4 regions of the Streptosporangium album genome follow, and region 4 is predicted to be linked to each of the others. Evidence: riboswitches for the same ligand, from Rfam matches in the RefSeq annotation. Region 4 holds a riboswitch; each other region holds the start of a gene.
The links. Region 4 has a riboswitch for cyclic di-AMP ahead of FHR32_RS45925 (C40 family peptidase). Riboswitches for the same ligand answer to the same signal wherever they lie in the genome.

Region 1 (5,545 bases), 1.9 Mb from region 4:
TGGTGGTGTCGATCGGGCTGCACGAGATCGGCCACCTGGTGCCCGCAAAGCGGTTCGGTGTCAAGGTCACGCAGTACATGATCGGCTTTGGGCCGACCATGTGGTCATGGCGCCGGGGCGAGACCGAGTACGGCGTGAAGTGGATCCCGTTCGGCGGCTACATCCGCATGATCGGCATGCTCCCGCCCCGCCCCACCGACGACCCCAACAAGGTGCGCTCGGCCGCCACCGGACCATGGCAGGGCTTGATCGAGAACGCCCGCGAGGTCGCGCTGGAAGAGGTCCAACCGGGAGATGAGGGCCGGGTCTTCTACCGCAAGCCCTGGTGGCAGAAGGTCATCATCATGAGCGGCGGCCCGGCGATGAACTTCGTGCTGGCGTTCATCATCTTCGCCATCGTCATCATGGGCTTCGGTGTCCCGGTGCTGAAGCCGGTCGTGTCGGGGATGACCAAATGCGTCATCCCCTACAGCGAGTCACTGAAGCCGGGCCGGGTGTGCACCCCGGCCGACCCGCCGACGCCGGCGGCACAGGCGGGTGTCAAACCCGGCGACACGATCGTGGCGTTCAACGGCGTGCCGGTCTCCTCCTGGGAGGAGGCCACCAAGAAGATCAGGGCCAACGGGGCCGGACCCATCGCCCTCGGCATCGTGCGGGACGGGAAACCGCAGACACTGAACGTCACCCTGATCTCCCAGGACCGGCCGGTGGTCGACGACCCGGAGAAGATCGAGAAGAACGTCGGCTTCCTGGGCGTCGCACCCACGCAGGTCATAGAGAGACAGAACATCGGCTACGTGGTCGGCCACATGGTGGACCTCACCGGCAGGGTCGCCGAGTCGATGGTCAACCTGCCGCAGAAGATGGTCGGCGTCTGGAACGCCGCCTTCTCCGGGGACGAACGCGACCCCAACGGTCCGGTCGGCGTGGTCGGAGCGGGCCGGATCGGCGGCGAGATCGCCGCGTCCTCCGCTCCTGCCGAGAACAAGTTCGTCGCCCTGCTGAGCCTTCTCGCCGGATTCAACCTGGCCATCGGCATGTTCAACCTGATCCCTCTGCTGCCGCTTGACGGCGGCCACGTCGCCGGTGGGCTCTGGGAGGGGATCAAGCGAGCCTTCGCCCGTGTCACCCGCAGGCCGGAGCCGGCGCACGTGGACATCGCCAAGGTGCTCCCGCTGACCTACGCGCTGGCCTTCACGATGATGATCCTGTTCGGCCTGCTCCTCTACGCCGACCTGGTGAACCCCATCCGTCTCACCGGCTGATCCGCCGGGCCGCGTCGGACGCGGGGCAGGCGGGTCCCGCGCCGGTAGAGTTGCTCCGTGAGGGACGGGACGCCGGGAGCGGCGATCGACGTGGCGCTGTTCCGGTTGCGCCGCATCTGGGCGCGGCCACTGCGCGCACGCAGGTCGACGGACCCGCAGAGGCCGGTGCAGCTGTCGAACGTGATGGTCGTCCACGCCGTGCACAAGCTGAGTCTCGACCTGTCCGAGGTGACCGTCGGCGCCGTCGCCGAGCAGCTGGACGTGGATCCGTCCACGGCCAGCAGGCTGGTCAACGACGCCATCGGCGCGGGGTTCGTGGAGCGCGAGGAGTCGGAAGTGGACGCCCGGCGTGCCCGGCTGGTGCTGAGCGGCCGGGGGCACCGGGTGCTGGAGGTCGTCGTCCGCCACCGGCGTATCTACCTGGACGGCCTGATCGCCGACTGGGACGAGACCGATCGTGAGGTCTTCGCCCGGCTGCTCACCCGCTTCGCCGCAGCGGCCGTGGCCCACCCGGCGGACCTGGCCGACCTCGATCAGGTGATCGCTGGGGCGGTTGAGGGAGCCGGAGAATCCACTACTCCCCGGTGACGCCGTCGATCTGCTCACGGATGATGTCGGCGTGGCCGTTGTGCCGGGCATACTCCTCGATCATGTGGATGAAGATCCAGCGCAGCGAGACGTCCTCTCCCTTGCGCTGCTGCTTGCCCACGGTCTCAAGGGACAGTCCTGCGGAGAGTTCGCGGGCGCGGGCGATCTCGGTATGCCAGCGGGCGAACGCCTCCCCGGCGGAGGCGGTGTCCACCAGGTCGAAGTCGCCGTCGGGCTCCTGGTCGGTCCAGTAGATCCCCGGGCTGTTCTCGCCGTTGAGGATGTTACGGAACCAGTGGCGTTCCACCTCGGTCAGATGGCGGACCAGTCCCAGCAAGGAGAGCGTCGACGGCCCGGCCGCGCGCAGCCGGAGCTGCTCCTCCGACAGCCCGGCGCACTTGACGGCCAAGGTCTCCCGATGCCAGTCCAGCCATGAGCGCAACATGGGGAGTTCGTCGGCGACATAGGGGGGATCAACGCGATTGTCAGCCATGAGGCCCCATCATGACCGCGCGCGTGGCCACTGTCACATCTTTTTTCATCGGACGCGCCCGGCTCAGAGCATCGAGATGTGGACGTGGTCGAAGTGATTGGCGGTGACACCGCCGCGGTCAGACATGGAGCTCCAACCGGAGCCTGAGTTGATGCGCTGGCGCCAGATCACGTATTTGACACCGAGGGTGGCCCTGTTCTCGATGGCCCAGGCGGCGATCTCGTCGCCGAGGGTGACATGGGCCGCGGAGGGCATCGACCCGCCGGTGCTCATCATGAAGTCGCAGGCCCGCCCGAGCGGGTGCTCGCCACCGTCGTTCTCGGCACGGTAGCAGCCGACCTCGTAGGGGAGGGAGAAGCGTTTCTGTACGGCTCCGCGCATGATCCGGGTGCGGTCGGTGATGTTGTCGGCGCCCGTGGGCAGCTGGGGGGCCCAGCTCCCGTCGGCGCGGCGGCCGGAGCCCGTGGGGACGAGCGTGTCGAGCTTCTCCTCGATGTCACCGATCACCTTCTCGGCCTCCTTGCGCTGGGCCTCCACCGCCTGGGTCTCCTCGGCGATCTCCTTGGTGAGCCGGGCCGCCCTGTCCGCCGCCTGTTGCCTGAGATCCCGGCTCCGGGCGAAGGCCTGCAGGGAGGTGCTCTGCTGAGCGGTGAGCTGTTCCATGATCACAGAGCCGCCCAGGTCGGCGGAGAACAGCAGTGAGGGCAGGTCGCCCGTGTTGCTCTGGTAGCGGAGCTGGGCGATGGATTCGACCTGCCGGCTGGCTTCGGCGTAGGACTCCTCGGCTCTGCGCAGGTCCGCCTTGGCCGTCACCTCGGCCTCTTGTGCCTTCTTGAGGGATTCACGTTTGGCCGCGTAGGCCTCGATGAGTTTGTCGACCTTCTTGTTCAGTGTCACCAGCTCGGCGCGGAGCTTGGACTCGTCCGGCCGGGGCTCCGCGTTGCCCGCGGTCGCGGTGCCCAGGTTGAACGTGAGGGCCAGAATCAGGGAAACGGTCAAAGCCGCATGGCGACGGAACGTGGGGGATGGAGCCGCCACGACTCTCCTCTCCTCGCGCCTGCCGGGTTAGCTGACGGGTTCGGGCTGGAGGAGGCCCTTCCACCGAAGTGGTTCACCCCAGGTGCGGTGGTTCCCCGGCTCCCGGGCGACGCGCCCGGAATTAGGCATATCGGACACAAGCTCCGATGGGTGAGGATAGTAGTGGTAAACGCTAGGTAATGCGACCCTAATCTGAGATCAATAAGTGATCATTCCGTGACAACGGACCTGAGGAGCCGTGCCGTCTCCTCGGGCAGGACGTCGTTCACGAAGGCCCCCATGGCGGCCTCCGATCCGGCGAGATACTTCAGCTTGTCGGGCGCCCGGCGGATGCTGAACAGCTCCAGATGCGCGTAGGAAAGGTCGCGGCCGACATTCGCCGGCGCCTGCTGCCAGGCCGCGACGTACGGCATGGCCACACCGAACAGTCCGTCCAGCCGGCGGAGCACGTCCGTGTAGAGCGGGCCGAACGCCGCCCGCTCGGCGGCCTCCAGCGCGCACAGGTCCGGGATCTGCCGGTGGGGGTAGAGGTGAACCTCCACGGGCCAGCGTGCCGCGGCGGGGACGAAGGCCGTCCAGTGCTCGTTCGACGCCACCACCCGGACCTCCGCCTCGCGCTCGGCGGCGAGTACGTCGGCGAACAGGTTGCCGCCCGTCCGCTCCCGGTGTCGCTCGGCCGCGCCGAGGGAGAGCCGGGTGCGCGGAGTCACGTAGGGGTAGGCGTAGATCTGGCCATGGGGGTGGGTCAGGGTGATGCCGATCTCCGCTCCCCGGTTCTCGAAGCAGAACACCTGCTCCACGCCGGGGGTCGCGGACAGCTCCGCCGTCCGGTCGATCCAGGCCTCCATGACCAGGTCGACCTGGTCGGCGGAGAGGCGGGAGAAGGACGAGTCGTGGTCGGAGGTGAAGCAGACCACCTCGCACCGGCCGACCCCCGGGCGGACCTCGCTCAACCCTCCGACCTGGCTGTAGTCGCCCGTCTGGGAGGAGAAGGAGGGGAAGCGGTTCTCGAAGACCGCCACCTCGTAGGCCCCCGAGGGGATCTCGGTCGGGTGGCCGGGAGTTGACGGGCAGAGTGGGCACTCGCTCGCCGGCGGGAGGAAGGTGCGGCCCTGGCGGTGACCGGCCACCGCGATCCACTCCTCGGTGAGCGGGTCGTAGCGCAGCTCGGAGGCCGGAGGACGGGACGGCAGGTCGCGTCCGTCGATCGCACCGCGGTCGGCGGCGTCGTCGCGGTCGAAGTAGAACAGCTCCCGGCCGTCCGCCAGGTGGGTGATCGTGCGCTTCATCGGGTGATGGCCTCGCTCTCCGGCTGCGGCTGGGTAATGATCAGCTCTCCCACCTGGGCGGCGAGCTCGTCACGGGCCTCGTCCGGCAGGCCGGAGTCGGTGATCACCACGTGGGCCTGGGCCAGCTCGGCGATCGTGCTGATCCCGATCGTCCCCCACTTGGTGTGGTCGGTGAGCACCACCAGGCGGTGCGCGGAGGCGACCAGTTCGTGGTCGGTCTCCGCCTCCAGCAGGTTGGGGGTGGTGAACCCGGCACGGGCGCTCATCCCGTGCACGCCGAGGAACAGGGTGTCCACGTGGAGCCTGCGGATCGCCGCCACGGCGACCGGGCCGACCAGCGCGTCGGAGGGCGTGCGGACACCGCCGGTCAGCACGACGGTGCGGTCGGCGCGGGGCGAGCGGTGGAAGACGTCGGCGATCCAGATCGAGTTGGTGATCACGGTCAGATCGGGCACGTCGACCAGGAAGTGGGCGAGCGTCCAGGTGGTCGTCCCCGCTGACAGCGCGATCGCCGTGCCGGGCCGGACGAGCCGGGCGGCGTGCCGGGCGATCGCCTCCTTCTCCGGTTGCTGGCGCATCGACTTGACGGCGAACCCCGGCTCCTCGGTCGAGCCGGGTCCGGCAGCGGTGGCTCCGCCGTGCACCTTCGCCACCTGTCCGCGCTCGGCCAGCACTTCGAGGTCTCTGCGGATCGTCATGTCGGACACGCCGAACTCGCGTACGAGGTCGGCGACCCTGACCCCGCCACTGCTGCGCACCCGGTCCAGAATCGCCTGCTGCCGCTGCTGGGCGAGCATTGACCACTCCCTAATCAAACAGATTTCACCAAATTATCACAGTCCTTACCGGTGATCGGTGTTTGATCCTGGTGA
Region 2 (5,545 bases), on a different contig from region 4:
GCGAGCCGTACCAGCTTGCCCGCGGGGATGACGCGGGCCAGCCTCTGCCGGGTGTACTCCCCCAGGTAGGTGACCACGTCGGCGTGGCCGCCGATCCTGGCCAGCAGGGGGCGGGCGAGCGGGATCTGCGTCCAGGACGCCTCGTGGCCGTGGGTGATCATGACGATGTGCCGTACCCCGGCGGCGCGCATCGCGGGGGCGAGCAGGCCGAGCGGGGCCGCCGCCCCGAACACCACCGTCTCGCACGCGAACTCGGCGACCAGTTCCACGGCCCGGCGGGCGACCGCGCGCGTGGGCAGCATCAGCGAGGTGGGATGCCGCACGACGGGGTACGGCTGGCGGGCGTCGAAGCCGTCGCAGCCAGTCCACCGCGGGGCGTAGACGACCACCGAGCCCGGCGGGCGGCAGGCGGCGAGACCGTGCACGAACGACTGGATGCCGCCGGCCCGGGGCGGGAAGTCGTTGGTGACGATCAGCGCCCGGCTCACGGCTCCCGGATGCCGTTCAGCCGAGCCCACGAACGCGCCATGGCGATGCGCTCGGGCGCCGTGGGATGCGAGCCGTAGAGGACGTATTCGAGGGCGTCCGGCGTCAGGTCCGAGATGTTGGTCACCGACAGCCGCTTCTGCATGGAGACGAACACGGCCGGGGCCCTGGTCAGGTCCAGCGCGTGCACGTCGGCGCGGGCCTCGATCTGCCTGCTCACCAGGTTCTGCGCGGGGCCGGACAAGAACGTGACCAGGCTGAGCAGTCCCATGAGCAGTCCCACCGCCTTCGGATCGGCCGCCGAGTCGGAGCCGGTGCGCCGCCGTAGCGGCCTCCAGGACGTCAGCAGGTAGAGCAGGCACGCCCCGCAGGCCGCGCCCAGGCCGCCGACGAGCGTGCCGTACAGCACGTCACCGGCCTTGGCGTGGCCCAGCTCGTGCGCGACCACCAGCTCGACCTCGTCCCTGGGCGCCCGGAGCAGCGTGTCGTAGACCACGATCCTGCGGGTCGCGCCGAACCCGGAGACGTAGGCGTTGAGCGCGGTGGTCCGCCGGGAGGCGTCGGCCACCAGGACATCCTCGACGGGCACCCCGTCGCGGGCGGCCATGGTGAGCAGGTCGTCGCGGAGCTGCCCGGCGGGCATCGGCGTGAAGTCGTTGAAGATCGGTTCGACCACCACCGGGTAGGCGAAGGAGACGACCACGGTCAGCGTGAACGCGCCGATCGCCGCGGGGATCCACCAGCGCCGGTAGCGGCGTGCCAGCGCGACCACCGCGAGCACCATGATCGCGGTCAGCGCGGTCCCGATGCCGATGTTCTTGATCCGGTCGGCGGTCCAGGACAGCCAGTCCTGGGTGGACAGGCCGAACGCGCGCAGCTGGGTCTCCGACCACATTCCCAGGGGCCAGCGCAGGACCGCCACCGCCACCGAGATGACGAGGACGCCCAGCAACGCCCTCAGCCACCACGGGCCCCTCAGCCGGCCGACGAGCCACGCGCCCAGCGGGGTGCCCACCAGGATCCCGGCCACCACCAGGGTCAGGCCGAGCGAGAGGTAGGCGGGCGCGCTGACCGCGGCGTCGAAGGTGTCGGCGCGGGCGACCTGGCCGGGGGTGAAGTCACGGGCCGGGTCCGGGACGAGAGGCGGGGCTGTGGCGGGCAGGACCCGCCAGGGCGTGGTGAACGCCACGACCGCCAGCGTGACCACGCCGAGGGCGGCCAGCGCCCACCCCGCCGCCCGGATATCCGGGCGCGCCTCCGTCATGGTTCGCGTCATTCCAGTTCCCTCCGGAGGTGATCACGCCACGCGGCGGTGAGCTCCGCCTGCGACAGGCCCAGCGCGCTGCCGACATCGCTACCGTAGAGCCTCACCAGTGCCTTCTCACCGAAGCGCTCCGCGATGTAGCGGCAGGCGAGCCACGCCTCCTCGTAGGCCTGTGCCAGCCTCGGGGCGCCGGGGGCGAAGTCGGCGGCCACGGGCAGCCGGGTGGGCAGCAGGCCCGCGCGCACCTCCTGGGCGAGTTCGGCGGCGGCCTCGCGGACCCCGATCCCGGAGTCGCGGTATCCCACGTAGTCGGCGAACCCCTCCGACAGCCACATCGGCACCCGGCCGCCCCGGGTCGCCCCGGTGGCCAGGTGCGTGAGCTCGTGAGCGATCACCACGTCCCGCCCCGTCTCGTTGAGCCTCGCGTAGCCCGACGGCAGGACGATCACCCGGTCGGAGGTGGCCATCGCGGCCAGGCCACGGGTGCTTCCGGCGCCCGCGAGCGCCGCCGCCTCCGCGTCGGTGGCGGGGAAGAGGATCACGGCCCGGACCGGTCCCCAGATCCGCCCGACGGCCCGGCGGGCGCGGTCGGCTCTGGAGGCCAGGTCGCGCAGGCGCGCGGGCGGGACATGGTGGCCGATCACGACGGAGTCCTCACCGCGGACCACGGTGGCGGCGCCGGGCCACGGGCCGCGCGTCTCCCCCGAAGGCGGCTCCGCCCCGGTGACCAGGCCTGCGCTCATCAGCGCCAGCATCCCGGTGAGCACGGCGCGGCGCCCTCTCGGGACGGACATATGAGCCGATGCTACTTGACGGACATGGAGCGGCCCCGTCCGTCCCCGGGAGGACGGACGGGGCCGGATTCCCTCGGTCAGCCGCCGGGGCGGACCGCTCCGGCGAAGGAGGACTTGTAGTACCCCTTCAGGCTCACGGACCGGACCGTCTTGCCGCTGCTCGGCGAGTGCACCATCTTGCCCTTGCCGACGTACATGCCCACGTGGCCCTTGCCGTAGAAGAACATCAGGTCACCGGGGCGCAGACGGCTCCACGAGACCTTCTTCCTGACGGCGCGGTACTGGCTGGTCGTGATCCTGGGGAGGGTCACACCGGCCTTGCGCCACGCGTACTGGACGAGCCCGGAGCAGTCGAACGCGCCGGGACCGGAGGCTCCCCACCGGTACGGATCGCCGATCTGCTTCCTGGCCGCCGAGACCGCCTTACCGGCCTTCACCTTCTGCAGTGCGGCTCTGCTCAACGTGGTCTTCTTGGCCTTCGCCTTCTTGGCGCTGCTCCGCGCCGCGGCGGCGGGGGCCTGAACCGTCCTCTCAACCTGAGAGTCGGTGCTTCTGACCTGGAGAGTGGGCCCGGTGTCGGCCGTCGCCTGTGCCGTCGTGGATCCCAGCACGACCGCTCCCGAGGAAGCGGTCAGAGTGAGTACGGCACCGCCCAGGGAAAGGCGGGCAAGGCGCGACAGACGGGGGTTACGCAGGGTGGTAGACAGGATTTCTCCTTGGGACTTCCACTGATGCCTACCGGGTTAGCTGACGGATTCGGGCAGGGAAGTCGCCCTACGGCATGACATATGCCGATTCACCCCTGGCCCTCCTCTGAGGGCCCATGGGTCCCCGGTTCCGCGCCTCCTGGCTGCACGGATTCGGCAGGCCGCCGCGACGGGGATCAACCCCTCGGGGGAGCGACGGCCGGTTGGATTTCTAACGGAACGCCTGCTCCGGGGAGCAGGCGCGCAATGCGGTGACATGGCGTGTCACCGCGACGCCAGAAGCTACCTCGAACACCATATTTCGGCAAAGCAATGCCATGAATACGGAGATCGATAAAGCTCTTCCCCACCTCGTGATCATTGCGTGATATGCGGTTCCCTCATCCGGATATGACCCTCGTCACATTCCACGGATCATGATCCAAAAAACGCCACTCCTGTAACATTTGTCACATCAGGTTTGATCTCTTTCTCTCCGGCCCGCGGAACGGCCGTCCTATACGTCTAGATCGCCGCGAAGTCGCCGCCGAACCTCCGGCACCGGCCAGGGGGCAGGGAAGCGACGGGCCGGCGAGCGTTGCGGCCTTCATCGCTTCCCGGAAGATCGAGCATGACGGACGGGAATGGTCACACCAAGGTGGTCCAGTACGACCAGAACCGGATGCCGATCAGGGTGATGACGCCAAGGGACCAGATGGTGAGGGCGACCGCGTGGTAGCCGATGACCGCCCCGATCGCGCGGCGCACACCGGCGGGGACGGGCAGGTGGCGCCGGGCGAGGTTGTGCAGGGTGACGTACCAGAAGATTCGTCGCCGAGACCATGCGTGCCGCCCTCGACGAAGCCGGCGATCTCGAAGCGGCGGTGAACCGTTTCGTCGGCACGGTGTCGCCCGAGGTGGCCGCGGCCCTTCGGGACGCGCTCGAGGGGCGAGACGGAGTTGCTCCGTGATCCTCTGGTTGATCTCCGCGGGGATCTCGCTGACGCCCGTCGTGCTCGGCGGACGGGTGGCCGAACACTTGGCCGCCGCACCGTGGACTCATCGGTGTCCCCGTGCCGCGCTCGTCCTCTGGCAGGCCATCGGCCTGTCCGGCGGGCTGGGAGCGGTCGGAGTGGGCCTGGTGGCCGCAGCCGCGCCGCTGGCCGTGCTCTTCCCGCACGGCATGCACACGCTGGTCTGGCAGATCACTCCTTCCTCCACGACGCCTACGTCCTGCCGAGTGAAGAGCCCGTGGCGTACTGCGTCCCAGGACGACATGCCCGCATCGTGCTGAGCCAGGGGACGCTGGACCTACTGAGCCCGCGAGAACTGCAGGCCGTGATCAGGCACGAGCGCACGCACGAGGCCGCCATGACCTCATCCTGCTGCCGTTCATCGCGCTGAGCCAGGCGTTTCCCTGGCTGAGCGCAGCTCGGACGGCCCGCGAGGTCGTCCCGGTGTTGCTGGAGATGCCGGCAGACGACCAGGCCCGCCGCGCCCACGGCGAGCTGTCGCTGGCTCGCGCCCTGGTGCGGATGGGCCACCCCCGCGGCCGGCCCGGCGGAGGCGGGACGCCGGCCCTGGCGGACAAGGCGGTCGTCCACCGGGTGGAACGCCTTCTCGACCAGCGGGACAAGCGGTCGGACTGGGCACCTGCCGCCGCCTATTCGACAGCCGGCATCCTGCTCAGCGGGCCCCTTGCCGTACTGGTGGCGCCCCTGCTCTGCATCACCGTCTGGCGCGTCTGACGGGGAACCGCGGGGGTCTGCAGAGGAGCCTCGGCCTCCCGGAACAGGAGGCCCTCCACAGACGCGCAGGTCAGGGGCGGACGGCTCCGACCACGCGACGGCCGTAGGAGGACAGCGGGACGACCTTGACGACGTCTCCGGTCTGGGGGGCGTGGACGATCTTCCCACCACCCGCGTACATGCTCACGTGCCCCAGCCCCTCGCTGAAGATGAGGTCCCCCGCCTGGAGCTCGCTCAGCGACACCTTACGGCTCGCGCCCCAGCTCCACTGCTCCCAGGTCGTGCGGGGGAGGCTGACGCCGCCGTTGCGCCAGGAGGCCTGGATGAGGCCCGAGCAGTCCCAGCCGCCCGGGCCCGTGCCGCCGTACCGGTACGGCTTGCCGACCTGGGCGAAGGCGAAGCTCAGGGCCGCCCTGGCGTTGCCCGAGGCCGGACCGTTGTACTTGAGCCCGGTGCTGTTGGGGTTTCCCGGCTGGAAGGCGTTGAGCTTGTTCAGCAGGGCGGTCTGGGACTTCACCATCTTGTCGGCCTTGGCCTTCGCCTCGGCCAGCTCGTCGCGCGTCGCGT
Region 3 (5,545 bases), on a different contig from region 4:
TGTTCAGGAACGGCAGCCGGGTCAGGCCCACCGCCCCGCCCCCGCCCAGCTCACGGCCCAGCGCCGAGAACTCCTCGACCTCCCGCTCGCTGTGCAGGACGAACAGGTCGCACCCGCTGCGGAACACCCATGCCTTCTCGGTCGCCGGGATGGAGATCCCGGGCAGCCCGGAGACGAACACCGGTCGCGGTGCCAGGCCGGCGAGCACCTCGCCCACCAGGATGTCCACCACGGGCCCGGTACAGGCGACCAGCACCACATCGGGCCGTAACCGCTCGGCGGCCCGGCGCAGTCCCCGGGCCGACAGCACGGGTGGATCGGCGGCCGCGCCGGCGACGGCCGCGCGGATCTGGGCCGGGGAGGGCGTGATGGGGGTACGGATCACCGTCAGCTCCGCCGTACAGCTCGAAGGGAGATCATCGAGCAGGTGGGCGGCCCACTTCAGGTAGGAATCCGAGTCGGCCACGGCCAGAACCTTCAACCTGTGACTCCAGTGTCGTGATGGGCGAACATCGACAGATGGGAACGGAGTGAGGGAGCCGCCTGGGCGGTCCACCACGTGTCGGGGACGTCCACCGTCTCCACGGCGACGCCACGGGCCGAGAGCAGGACCCGGAGGGAGGTGACCGCGGTGGAGGGCAGGCTCAGCACCCGCTGTTCGGCGGCCAGTCCTCGCAGGGTCATCTCGGCCGGGATCCCGCCGTCGTAGACGGTGATACCGGGCTGTCGCCCGATCTGGGCGAGATCGTGAGGGTCCTCCCGGCGGTGCGGGAAGTAGGCCACCGGCTCGGAGGAGCCGAGCCCGGCCAGCCAGGTGAGGTAGGGGTCGCGGTGGATCAGGCCGTTGCGGACCAGCGAGGTGCCCAGCACGACGGTGCGCTCCTCGGGACGGGGCCTGCGCAGGGGCTGTGACCGCAGCCAGGCGAAGTCGTGGGTGATCAGCTCCGCTCCCCTGTCCCGTACGGCCCGCGCCAGCTCGTCGGGGACGGGCAGGGCGGTGAAGACCGACAGCCTGCCGGATCGGGCGGCGGCGCGCAGCCGCAGGCCGGCGGCCGTTCCGAGGGCGGCCCGCAGGGGGCCGGCGGTGGCACGGGCCCGTAGCAGCGGGGTCCAGATCCGGCCGGTGAGCAGTTCCAGGAGCCTGATGGTGGCCAGGCCGTCGTCGACGATCACGATCCGGCCGGGCAGGGCGGTGAGCCAGCCCGCCTGGACCTTTCCGGAGAAGGCGTCGCCGGCCGCCCAGGCCGCGCCCCGCCGGGGCCTGGGCATCTCGGGTTCGGGCGGTGCCATCTCCAGCCCCGGAGGAAGGTCCAGCCGGGAGATCTCCCGGCCGGTGACGGCGAGCGGGCGCAGCCCCGCACGGGGCACCACCCGGGCGTGGGCGCCGAGCAGCCCGGCGTGGCAGGCCTCCACGGCGCAGAGCATCTGCAGCGGTGACTCCACCCAGGCGACGGCCGAACTCTGCTCCCGCGCGTGGTCTCGACCGTCCTCCACGCCGGGCGATGACCCGTTCACGACCGCCTCACCGTAACCGGGACGGCTTACGCGCCCGGGAACTACGGGTGAACACGCGCGTACACCCGCTTGCGCGTCCGGTGCGGGACGGCCTACCGTAGTGTACGGAACGGTTTCGTACATCTAATCTCACGTCTCAGAGGAGCACGTCATGTGGACTCCGAACGACATCCCCGACCTGACCGGTTCCACCGCGGTGGTCACCGGCGCCGGCGGCGGCATCGGGATTCCCACCGCCCTGCAGCTGGCCGGGCACGGCGCCCGGGTCGTGATGGCCGTACGGGACCTCGTCAAGGGAGAGGCCGCCCGGGACGCGATCCGGTCGGAGGTCCCGGGCGCGCGGATCGAGCTGCGACGGCTCGACCTGGCCGACCTGAGCTCGGTGCGGGCGTTCGCCGCCGCCGTCGACGGGCCCGTCGACATATTGATCAACAATGCGGGAGTCGGCATGATCCCCCGGCGGACCACCGCCGACGGCTTCGAGATGCAGTTCGGCACCAACCACCTGGGGCACTTCGCCCTGACCGGGCTACTGCTGCCGCAACTCCTGGCCAGGCCGGGCGCCCGGGTCGTCACGGTCTCCAGTGACGCCCACAGCCTGGGAAAGATCGACTTCGACGACCTGGGCCTCGACCGTGGCTACGGGCGGTTCTCGGCCTACGGCAGATCGAAGCTCGCCAACCTGCTGTTCACGCTGGAACTGCAGCGCCGGGCGGAGGGACGGCTGCTCAGTGTGGCCACCCATCCCGGCGCCACCGCCACCGGCATCATGAAGCTGGGCGTGCTCACCGGACCGCTCAACGCCCTCATCCGGCTGGTGCTCAAGCCTCCGCACAAGGGCGCGGCCCCCTCCCTCTACGCCGCCACCTCTCCCCGCGTGACCGGAGGTCAGTTCATCGGTCCCGGCCTGAAGGCACTGACCCCCTCCCCCAGGGCGCTGGACGAGAGCGTGGCCCGGCGGCTGTGGGAGAGGTCGGAGGAGTTCACAGGCGTACGATTCGAGGCGATCACACAGCACTCGTAGCCCACCGGAGGCACCTTGCGTCTCGACCCCAGGCGAGAGCGGGCGATTCTCGACGCGACCATGGAGCTGCTCTCCGAGGTCGGGTTCGACCGCATGTCCGTCGACCAGATCGCCAAGCGCGCCAGCGCGAGCAAGGCCACGATCTACCGCCGCTGGCCGGGCAAGGAGGCCCTGGTGGTGGACCTGGTCTGCAACCATCTGGAGATCGACGTCACACCGCCGCCCGACACCGGGACGATGCGCGGTGACCTCGTGGCGGCGGTGGGCGGATTCTGCCGGACCATGGAGCAGAAGCACGGTCTGGTCTTCGGACTGCTCCCGGCCATGCTCACCACCCCCGAACTGGCGGCCGCCCTGCGCGAGAACGTGCCGCGCCCCGACATCACCGGCACCACCCCGCTGCTCGCCCGCGCCCGCGAGCGGGGCGAGCTGCGGGGGAAGGCGGATCCCGGCGAGATCAGGACGGTCACCGAGGCCCTGGTCTGGCACCGGCTGCTCATCAGCGGCAGGCCACTGGACGAGGCTTTCGTCGAGGACACGGTCGACAGGGTGCTGCTGCCGCTGATCCATGCCTGGGCCGAGGTCAAACCATGAGCGCGACGGGCGTTTTCGCAGGTGAAGAGGCCCTTATCTAAAAGATCTACGTTGATGGCGAAACTGCCGGGGGAGAGATTACGACAGGGCGGCCCCGCCGTGGCGCCGCCGCCCGGGAACGCCTTCCCCATAGGCGTTTCCAGCTCCGAGCGGGCGCCTGGCCCGGAGTCGTCGATCCTGACGGGACCCCAAAGCTTCCCCCTCGATTTCGGCGTATTCCCAAGTCAGGGCAATGTGCCCTACTTGTAATTGTTCGTCCCTTTCACGTAGTTTCGAGTCATTCCTGGTGAATGCCTCGGTCAACCAAGACCTACGCGGCCACCATCACATTGCCCGTCCGTGCTTCATCGGAGCGGATGACTCCGCCCCATGAGCACGGCCGCCGAATCCGCGGATCTCGCGGAACCGGGGAACCACTTTTCTTGGGGTGAATCGACGCCTTCGCGCCGTAGGGCACTTCCCAGCCCGAACCCGTCAGCTAACCCGGTAGGCGGCATGAGAAGCGAAGCAAGGAGTTCTCCCCCTCATGGCCACGAACCGCGTTACTCCCAGGTCACGTAACCTGGCCCACATTCTTCTCGGCGCGTCCATCCTCGTCGGTGGCGGCACCCTCGCGGCTCCCGCGGCCCTCGCGGAGACCGCCGGGCACAGCCCGCTCAGTGCTCCCTCGACGGAGGTCGTCAAGACCGCCAACGTCGCCAAGACCCCTCTCGAGCTCCAGGCCGAGCGCCTGCCCAAGGTCACCGCCTCGCAGGTCCTGGACATCGCCGCCCGCCAGATCGGCATCTCGGAGAACGCCCAGGGCGGCGGGACGAAGTTCCAGTCCTGGTACATGTCCTCCCCGCGAGCCAGGGAGACCCTCGCCCGCGACGGCGGCAACGTGGCCGACTACGCCAACGCCCCCTGGTGCGCGATGTTCGTCTCCTGGGTCGGCGATCAGGCCGGCATCCGGCCCACCATGGGCTGGGACGCCTACACCGTCGCCTACGCTCAGTGGTTCAAGGACAACGGCCACTGGGGTGACGTCGCCAAGCCCGGCGCCGTCGTGTTCTACGACTGGCAGGGCGGCAAGGACATCAGCGGGATCGACCACGTCGGCTTCGTGAAGAAGGACAACGGCGACGGCACGATCAGCACGATCGAGGGCAACACCGGCAACGGCAAGGTCGAGGCGCGCGTCCGGCCCAAGTCCCAGGTCGTCGGCTACGGCTACCCGGTCTACAGCGGCTGACCCACCGGCACCGCACACCACGGCCACCCGTCTCCGGACGGGCCGGCCCACCGGCACCGAAAGGGGCCCGGCTCATCTGAGCCGGGCCCCTTTCCGGCGTCCGGCCCGCCGCCTTCCGGGGGCCCGCCGCCCGCAGCCCCCGGATGCCCGCTTTCCCCGACGACGGCTCTGCCGTACGGAATGTCACGGTACGTCACTATGTGATGGGAGCGCTCCCAGGCGCCTCTCTGAGAGGTTTGCGAGGTATCAAGTCATTAATCCCCCACGAACAGGCCAGATGTAACGGTTGAGTTTCGGCATATTGACGCCTTGGTTGCCTATCGTCCACTCTTCGTGGGAGCGCTCCCAAAAAACGTTGAGGAACCTAACCCATCGCGCATCGTGTTTGTCGGGGACCGATGCGCGATGTCACCTCCCATCAATTCGGGCGACCACCTGAGAGGGGTCCGTAATGTTGAACACCAAGCGGCATGGCAAGCTCGCCGCGGTCGCGGTGATGGCGGCCACCGCCCTGGCGATCACTTCCTGCGGTTCGAACGAGCCCGCCAAGTCCGCGGCCGGCGGCGGCGCCTCCGCGCCCGCCGCCGAGCCGGTGACCATCACCGTGCACACCTTCGGCGGCGGCGCGAACTTCGGCTACAAGAAGGCCGTGGAGACGTGGAACGCGGCGCACCCGAACATCCAGGTCAAATACCAGAACCTGACCGACCGGTTCGAGGACGTCTACCTGCCCCAGCTCCTGCAGAAGCTGCAGGCCGGCAGCGGCACCGGGGACATCGTCGGCATCGACGAGGGCGCGATGGGCCTCATGAAGGCCCGCCCGCAGTTCTTCACGGACCTCGCCCAGTACGGGCTGGACAGCCGCAAGACCGACTTCCCCGCCGCGAAATGGGACAACGGCATCAACAAGGACGGCAAGCTCTTCGCCCTCGGCACCGACATCGGCGGCATGGGCATGTGCTACCGCAAGGACCTGCTCGAGAAGGCCGGCCTGCCGGGCGAACGCGACGAGGTCAGCAAACTCTGGCCGGACTGGGCCTCCTTCATGGAGATCGGCAAGAAGTTCCAGGCCGCCAACCCCGGCAAGGGCGCCCCGAAGTTCCTCGACGGACCCAACACCCTCTACAACGTGGTCCTGTCGCAGGAGGCGCCGAAGAACGGCAACATCGCCTACTTCGACA
Region 4 (5,545 bases):
GATCCACGGCGGTGCGACGGCCCGGCCGTTCAAGACCCACATCAACGCCTACAGCATGGAGCTCTACCTCCGCATCGCGATCGAGCTCTACCTCAAGCGGCTCGTGGTGGGCGGGATCGAGAAGGTCTTCGAGATCAACCGCAACTTCCGCAACGAGGGCGCGGACGCCACCCACAACCCCGAGTTCACCATGCTCGAGGCCTACGGGACGTATCTCGACTACAACGACATGGCCGACCTGACCCAGCGGATGATCCAGAGCGCGGTCGTGGCCGCCCTCGGCCACTCCGTGGTGACCCACGAGGGTCAGGAGATCGACCTGGGCCTGCCCGAGTGGCCGAGGATCACCCTCTACGGAGCGGTGTCGGAGGCCCTGGGGCAGGAGATCACCACCGAGACGCCGCTGGAGCAGGTCCGCAAGCACGCGGACACGCACGACATCCACTGGGACCCGAAGTGGGGCCAGGGCAAGCTCGTTCAGGAGATCTTCGAGGAACTCGTCGAGCACACCCTCATCCAGCCCACGTTCGTCATGGACTACCCGCTGGAGACCTCCCCGCTGACCCGCCAGCACCGCGACAATCCGCTCCTCACCGAGAAGTGGGACCTGATCGGGTTCGGCACCGAACTCGGCACCGCCTACTCGGAGCTGGTCGACCCGGTCGAGCAGCGCCGCCGCCTCACCGAGCAGTCCCTGCTCGCCGCCGGGGGCGACCCCGAGGCCATGCAGCTTGACGAGGACTTCCTCACCGCCCTGGAATATGCCATGCCGCCCACCGGTGGCATGGGGCTCGGTGTGGACCGTCTCGTCATGGCCTTCACCGGCAGAAACATCCGCGAAACGATCCTGTTCCCCCTGGTCAAGCCAGCAGGCTGAGCCGGGCGGGGCGTGACCGTTCCCCATGCGGGCGGTGCCGGGGCCAGACCCGGCGCCGTCGCGAGGGCCTGCGCCCGGCTGGGCCCGTACGGCCTGCGGGCCCAGCCGGGGTAAGTCGGCATCGGGAACCCCGTCCGGACTCAGCGCGGTTCCGGCAACGGGTCCGCCGGTCTCACGGGAGTGCGGGCGAGCCCTGCCATCAGCCAGCGCAGTGACTCGGTGAACAGCTGGGGCGGCACTGCGGCGCGGTCGACGCGGCGCTGCATGACGAGCCCCTCGAAGAGTCCGATGATCGCGGTCGCCACGAGGGCGGGATCGTGTCCCCCGCAGTGCGGGGCCACCAGGCGGGCGACCGCCGCACGGGGAGCCCACCAGCGGGCGGCCAGACGGTCGAGTAATTCCGGCCGGGTCAGCGCATAGCGCAGAAACTCCATTTCCAGCGTGCTCCGTACCGTGTGATGATCAGCCACTCCAGCCAGATATGCCCCAAATGCCGCAAAGGTGGTCTCGTCTCCCTCCCATTGGGAGGCGATTTCCCCGACGTGGTCAAGGGGGTGGGAGACCCGCTCGTCAAAGAGCGTGAGGAAGAGCTCGTTCTTTCCGGCGAAATGGGAGTAGAGGGCACCGACCGTGTGGCCGGCCCTGAAGGCGATCTCGTCGACGGAGGCGCCGGCGAAACCTTGTTCTGCGAAGACTTCGGCCGCTGCGGACAACAGACGCTTGCGGGTGCGTGCCTTGGCTTCGCTCCGGCTTAACCGCAAAGGCACCGACATATCATGAGTACTTCACGTAGCGGCCGCTATGTCAATAGCGTCCGCCACCTCTATGGAGAAGAGAACTTGACGACCTTTGAACAAGGCGTTTACCGTTCCTGACGGGCGGCATTGATTCCAACATACTCACGCCTGAGTTTCAGAGCGGGGGGAGCGACTCTAGATGGCATATCCGGAAGTGGATTCCCGTCGCGACGACAGACTCCTGGGCGCGGGCGAGATCGGTCTCAGTGACGAAGATCTCGTGCTCCTGGCAGAACTTGCCAAGGGCGTCACCGTGGACCGGGTGGGGCGTCGTCTCGACATCAGTGGCCGGACCGTCCGGCGCAGGCTCCGCGGGATCTGCGACCGCATCGGCGTGGCCACGGCGATCGAGGCCGTGGCCTGGGCCGCTCGCCGCCGACTGATCTAGGTCCTGTCCCGGTCGCCCGCCTCAGTCCGCGATCCGCACGCCGCCGGCGAAGGGGCGGTTGTCGATCGAGGCGATGTGGATGACGTCACCGGTCTGCGGGGCGTGGACCATCATGCCCGCGCCGATGTAGATCCCGACGTGGTGCAGGTCGCTGTAGAAGAAGACCAGATCGCCGGGGCGCAGCTGGTCTCTGGACACGTGGGTGCCCGCGGTCCACTGGTCACCGGTGTAGTGAGGCAGGCTGATGCCGACCTTCTGGTAGGCCCACATGACCAGGCCGGAGCAGTCGAAGGAGCCGGGCCCCTCGGCGCCCCAGACGTACGGCTTGAGCTGCTGGGTGAGCGCCCAGCGGGCGGCCTCGGCGGCCTTGCCGCTGCCGACGATCGGCACGCTGATCCGCACCCTGCTGCCTATGGTGGTCTTGGCCCGGCTGCGCACCTCGCTGAACAGGTTGCTCTCGACCTTGGCGACCAGACGTTCGATCTTGGTGCGCTTGGTGCCGATCTCCTCGAGGAGTCCCTTCACCTCGGCGGTCCGGGCCTTGGCGCTGGCCTGGGCCCGCTCAGCGTTCTTGATCGCCTGGGCGACCTGGGCGACCTCCTCGCTCTGTTGCTGCTGGAGGGCGTAGCTCGTGGTGGCCCGGTCGAGGAAGGCGTCGGGATCGTTCGACTGGGTGAAGGCGAGAGCCGAGCCCAGCCCGCCCGACATGTAGGAGCGCTGCGCCAGGAGGGTGGCCTTGGTGCGGCGGGAGGCGAGCTCGGACTCGCTGCCGGCGAGGGTCTTCTTGGCCGTCTCCGCGGCGCGCTGGGCCTGCTTGAGCTTGACGCGCCCGCCGTTGTACTGCTCGCTCAGCGTCTCGATCTCGGTGTGCAGCTTCTCGGCCTGCTTGGCGAGTTCCTTCAGGTTGGGCTGCGGGTCGGCGGTGGCCGCGACCAGAGGGGTGCCGAGGGTCAGGGAGGCGAAGGCCAGCCCGATGACCGCCATCCGGCAGGTGAGTCCACGTGAGACGTGTTCCCGGCGGGCATGTCTACCCTCGCGCTTTCCCTCAGGGTTGCGCGTGCGCTTCACCAACAGGCTCCTCTCTCGGCCGCCTACCGGGTTAGCTGACGGGTTCGGGCCGGAGGCAGCCCTACCGAGGTGCCGGTGGCACCTCGGATTCACCCCAGGGACGTGGAGGGTGGGTCCCCGGTTCCCCGGTTCCGGGGATTCGGCGGGTCAGCTCTTTACCCTGCTGACATCGAGCACGGACATTAGTGCAATTGGAGGTTCATGCTCAACCAGAACTACAAACTCGGTAGAGGTTTCACAACTGGCACGTCACGGCGAGATCACACATCTTCATGATCAACATGCGCATTACGCTGGTTTTATCCGTCTTTTGAGTGCTCATGACGGAAGTCTTCGCAGGTCCAGAGCCCCGTGAAAGGCGGATTCCGACTCTTGCCGAGGCAGCCGGCCCGGCGTGGCCACTGAGCCACCGCAGGCCATCTGGTGTCTGCGAGGTGGGAGTTAAGGGTGAGCCGTAACTCGAGAGAGTTGAGGACGTACGCTGATCGGTCATGGAGCAGGTTGCGGAGCACTCCCCTACGCAGGCCGTACACGGCACCGGGAAAGCAGGTCAGGAGGCCGGGCCCGGGGGCGGAAGTGCAGACCCCGAGCGGGACCACCGGGAGGCCGAGGCCGACGAGGCCACGGTCCGGGTGCGGCGCGCCCGCACCCGGGACGTGCGTGTCATCCGGCGGCTCGTCGACACCTACGGGGGCGCCGGCCGCCGCCTCCTGGAGAAGGCCACGGTCACCCTGTACGAGGACGTCCAGGAGTTCTGGGTCGCCGAGCAGACGGGTGCCGTGGTGGGCTGCGGGGCGCTCCACGTGCTCTGGGAGGACCTCGCGGAGATCCGCACCGTCGCCGTCGACCCCGGCTGCCGGGGGCTGGGCATCGGCAACCGGATCGTCTCGGAACTCATCCGCACCGCCGGCGAGCTCGGGCTGCGCAGGGTCTTCTGCCTCACCTTCGAGGTCGGATTCTTCGCCCGGCACGGATTCCGGGAGATCCAGGGCACACCCGTCTCCCCGGAGGTCTACGCCGAGCTTCTCGCCTCCTATGACGAGGGTGTCGCGGAGTTTCTCGACCTGGAGCATGTCAAGCCGAACACCCTGGGAAACACCCGGATGCTGCTCCACCTGACCGAGGACCAGCGCTGACATTGCCGTGGCGGTTACTGATCGGAAAGATGACTGTTGATACCTATGTCGATACCTTGTGCTGCAGCAAGCATGTGCGTCTCACATATGCCACATGCGCAGTCGAAGTGAGGTGACGCGGTGAGCATCGGACAGCCGCCGTACCAGGATGATCCCGACCGCGATCGCACACCGTCGGGACAGCCGGAGTACGGGCAGCACAGTGGGGGCCGAGACCATGACGAACACGACCCCGATGTAACGATTGTGGGATACCGAGCGGAGGCGTCACAGCCGCACACCGGTCCGGGACAGGCCCAGCCGGGGTACGGGCAGCAGCAGTACGGCCAGCAGCCGGGGTACGGACAGCAGCCGGGGTACGGCCAGCAGCAGCCGTACGGCCAGCAGCCGGCTCAGGAGCAGTCCCCCTACGGCCAGCAGCCCGCCCAGCCGGGCTACGGCCAGCAGCAGCCTGGGACGGGCCCCTACGGCCAGCCGGGCTACGGCCAGCAGTCTCCCTACGGGCAGCCCGCCCAGGAGCAGTCCTATGGCCAGCAGCAGCCGTACGGCCAGCAGCCGGCTCAGGAGCAGTCCCCCTACGGCCAGCAGCCCGCCCAGCCGGGTTACGGCCAGCAGTCGGGCTACGGACAGCAGCAGCAGTACGGCCAGCAGCCGGGTACGGGTCCCTACGGCCAGCAGCCCGCCCAGCCGGGTTACGGCCAGCAGTCGGGCTACGGCCAGCAGCAGCAGTACGGCCAGCAGCCGGGTACGGGTCCCTACGGCCAGCCGGGCTACGGCCAGCAGCCCCCCCAGCCGGGTTACGGCCAGCAGCCGGGCTACGGCCAGCAGCAGGGCTACGGCCAGGGCTACGCGCCTCAGGGTGCGATGCCCCCCGGCGTCCCCGCCCCCCTCGCGGAGTGGTGGCAGCGCCTGGTGGCCCGCCTCATCGACTCACTGATCGTGGGCATCCCCGCCAACATCGTGGGCTATCTGGCCGCGCTGCCGTTCAAGCCGACGTTCAACAGCGAGACCTTCGCCATCGAGGGCAGCGTCGCCATGTACGGGCTGGTGTCCTCGCTCATCGTCGGGCTGGCGCTCATCGGCTACGAGATCTTCATGCTGATGCGCAACGGCACCACCCTCGGCAAGCAGATCATGGGCATCAGGGTCGTCCCGGTGGGAGGCCGGCTCACCGGCGGCCTGGACATCGGGGGCGCCGTCAAGCGGGCCCTCGTGCTGTTCGGCTTCTACGTCATCTACGCGTTCAGCGGCCTGCTGGGATTCATCGCCATGCTGCTGA

Region 1: another riboswitch for cyclic di-AMP. It lies ahead of FHR32_RS03570 (coiled-coil domain-containing protein); the one in region 4 lies ahead of FHR32_RS45925 (C40 family peptidase).
Region 2: another riboswitch for cyclic di-AMP. It lies ahead of FHR32_RS27425 (C40 family peptidase); the one in region 4 lies ahead of FHR32_RS45925 (C40 family peptidase).
Region 3: another riboswitch for cyclic di-AMP. It lies ahead of FHR32_RS39225 (CHAP domain-containing protein); the one in region 4 lies ahead of FHR32_RS45925 (C40 family peptidase).

Annotation. Positions count from the first base shown of each region.
Region 1 is NZ_JACHJU010000001.1:772,435-777,979, reverse strand. Features, by position in the region: gene FHR32_RS03585 (M50 family metallopeptidase) at 1-1,265, shown strand, start outside; gene FHR32_RS03580 (MarR family winged helix-turn-helix transcriptional regulator) at 1,323-1,853, shown strand; gene FHR32_RS03575 (DinB family protein) at 1,840-2,346, opposite strand; gene FHR32_RS03570 (coiled-coil domain-containing protein) at 2,410-3,345, opposite strand; cyclic di-AMP (ydaO/yuaA leader) riboswitch at 3,387-3,522, opposite strand; gene galT (galactose-1-phosphate uridylyltransferase) at 3,594-4,673, opposite strand; gene FHR32_RS03560 (DeoR/GlpR family DNA-binding transcription regulator) at 4,670-5,470, opposite strand; gene FHR32_RS03555 (HD domain-containing protein) at 5,516-5,545, opposite strand, start outside.
Region 2 is NZ_JACHJU010000002.1:786,533-792,077, reverse strand. Features, by position in the region: gene FHR32_RS27440 (glycosyltransferase family 4 protein) at 1-488, opposite strand, end outside; gene FHR32_RS27435 (M48 family metallopeptidase) at 485-1,762, opposite strand; gene FHR32_RS27430 (hypothetical protein) at 1,759-2,544, opposite strand; gene FHR32_RS27425 (C40 family peptidase) at 2,622-3,155, opposite strand; cyclic di-AMP (ydaO/yuaA leader) riboswitch at 3,262-3,420, opposite strand; gene FHR32_RS46155 (hypothetical protein) at 4,073-4,201, shown strand; gene FHR32_RS27420 (hypothetical protein) at 4,198-4,524, shown strand; gene FHR32_RS47370 (M48 family metalloprotease) at 4,482-4,634, shown strand; gene FHR32_RS27410 (M48 family metalloprotease) at 4,688-4,978, shown strand; gene FHR32_RS27405 (C40 family peptidase) at 5,049-5,545, opposite strand, start outside.
Region 3 is NZ_JACHJU010000006.1:91,721-97,265, reverse strand. Features, by position in the region: gene FHR32_RS39245 (DUF6716 putative glycosyltransferase) at 1-466, opposite strand, end outside; gene FHR32_RS39240 (hypothetical protein) at 478-1,515, opposite strand; gene FHR32_RS39235 (oxidoreductase) at 1,667-2,539, shown strand; gene FHR32_RS39230 (TetR/AcrR family transcriptional regulator) at 2,555-3,133, shown strand; cyclic di-AMP (ydaO/yuaA leader) riboswitch at 3,504-3,640, shown strand; gene FHR32_RS39225 (CHAP domain-containing protein) at 3,660-4,364, shown strand; gene FHR32_RS39220 (ABC transporter substrate-binding protein) at 4,816-5,545, shown strand, end outside.
Region 4 is NZ_JACHJU010000001.1:2,641,386-2,646,930, reverse strand. Features, by position in the region: gene lysX (bifunctional lysylphosphatidylglycerol synthetase/lysine--tRNA ligase LysX) at 1-877, shown strand, start outside; gene FHR32_RS12500 (TetR/AcrR family transcriptional regulator) at 1,018-1,644, opposite strand; gene FHR32_RS12495 (helix-turn-helix domain-containing protein) at 1,814-2,062, shown strand; gene FHR32_RS45925 (C40 family peptidase) at 2,084-3,130, opposite strand; cyclic di-AMP (ydaO/yuaA leader) riboswitch at 3,136-3,285, opposite strand; gene FHR32_RS12485 (amino-acid N-acetyltransferase) at 3,622-4,266, shown strand; gene FHR32_RS46655 (RDD family protein) at 4,387-5,545, shown strand, end outside.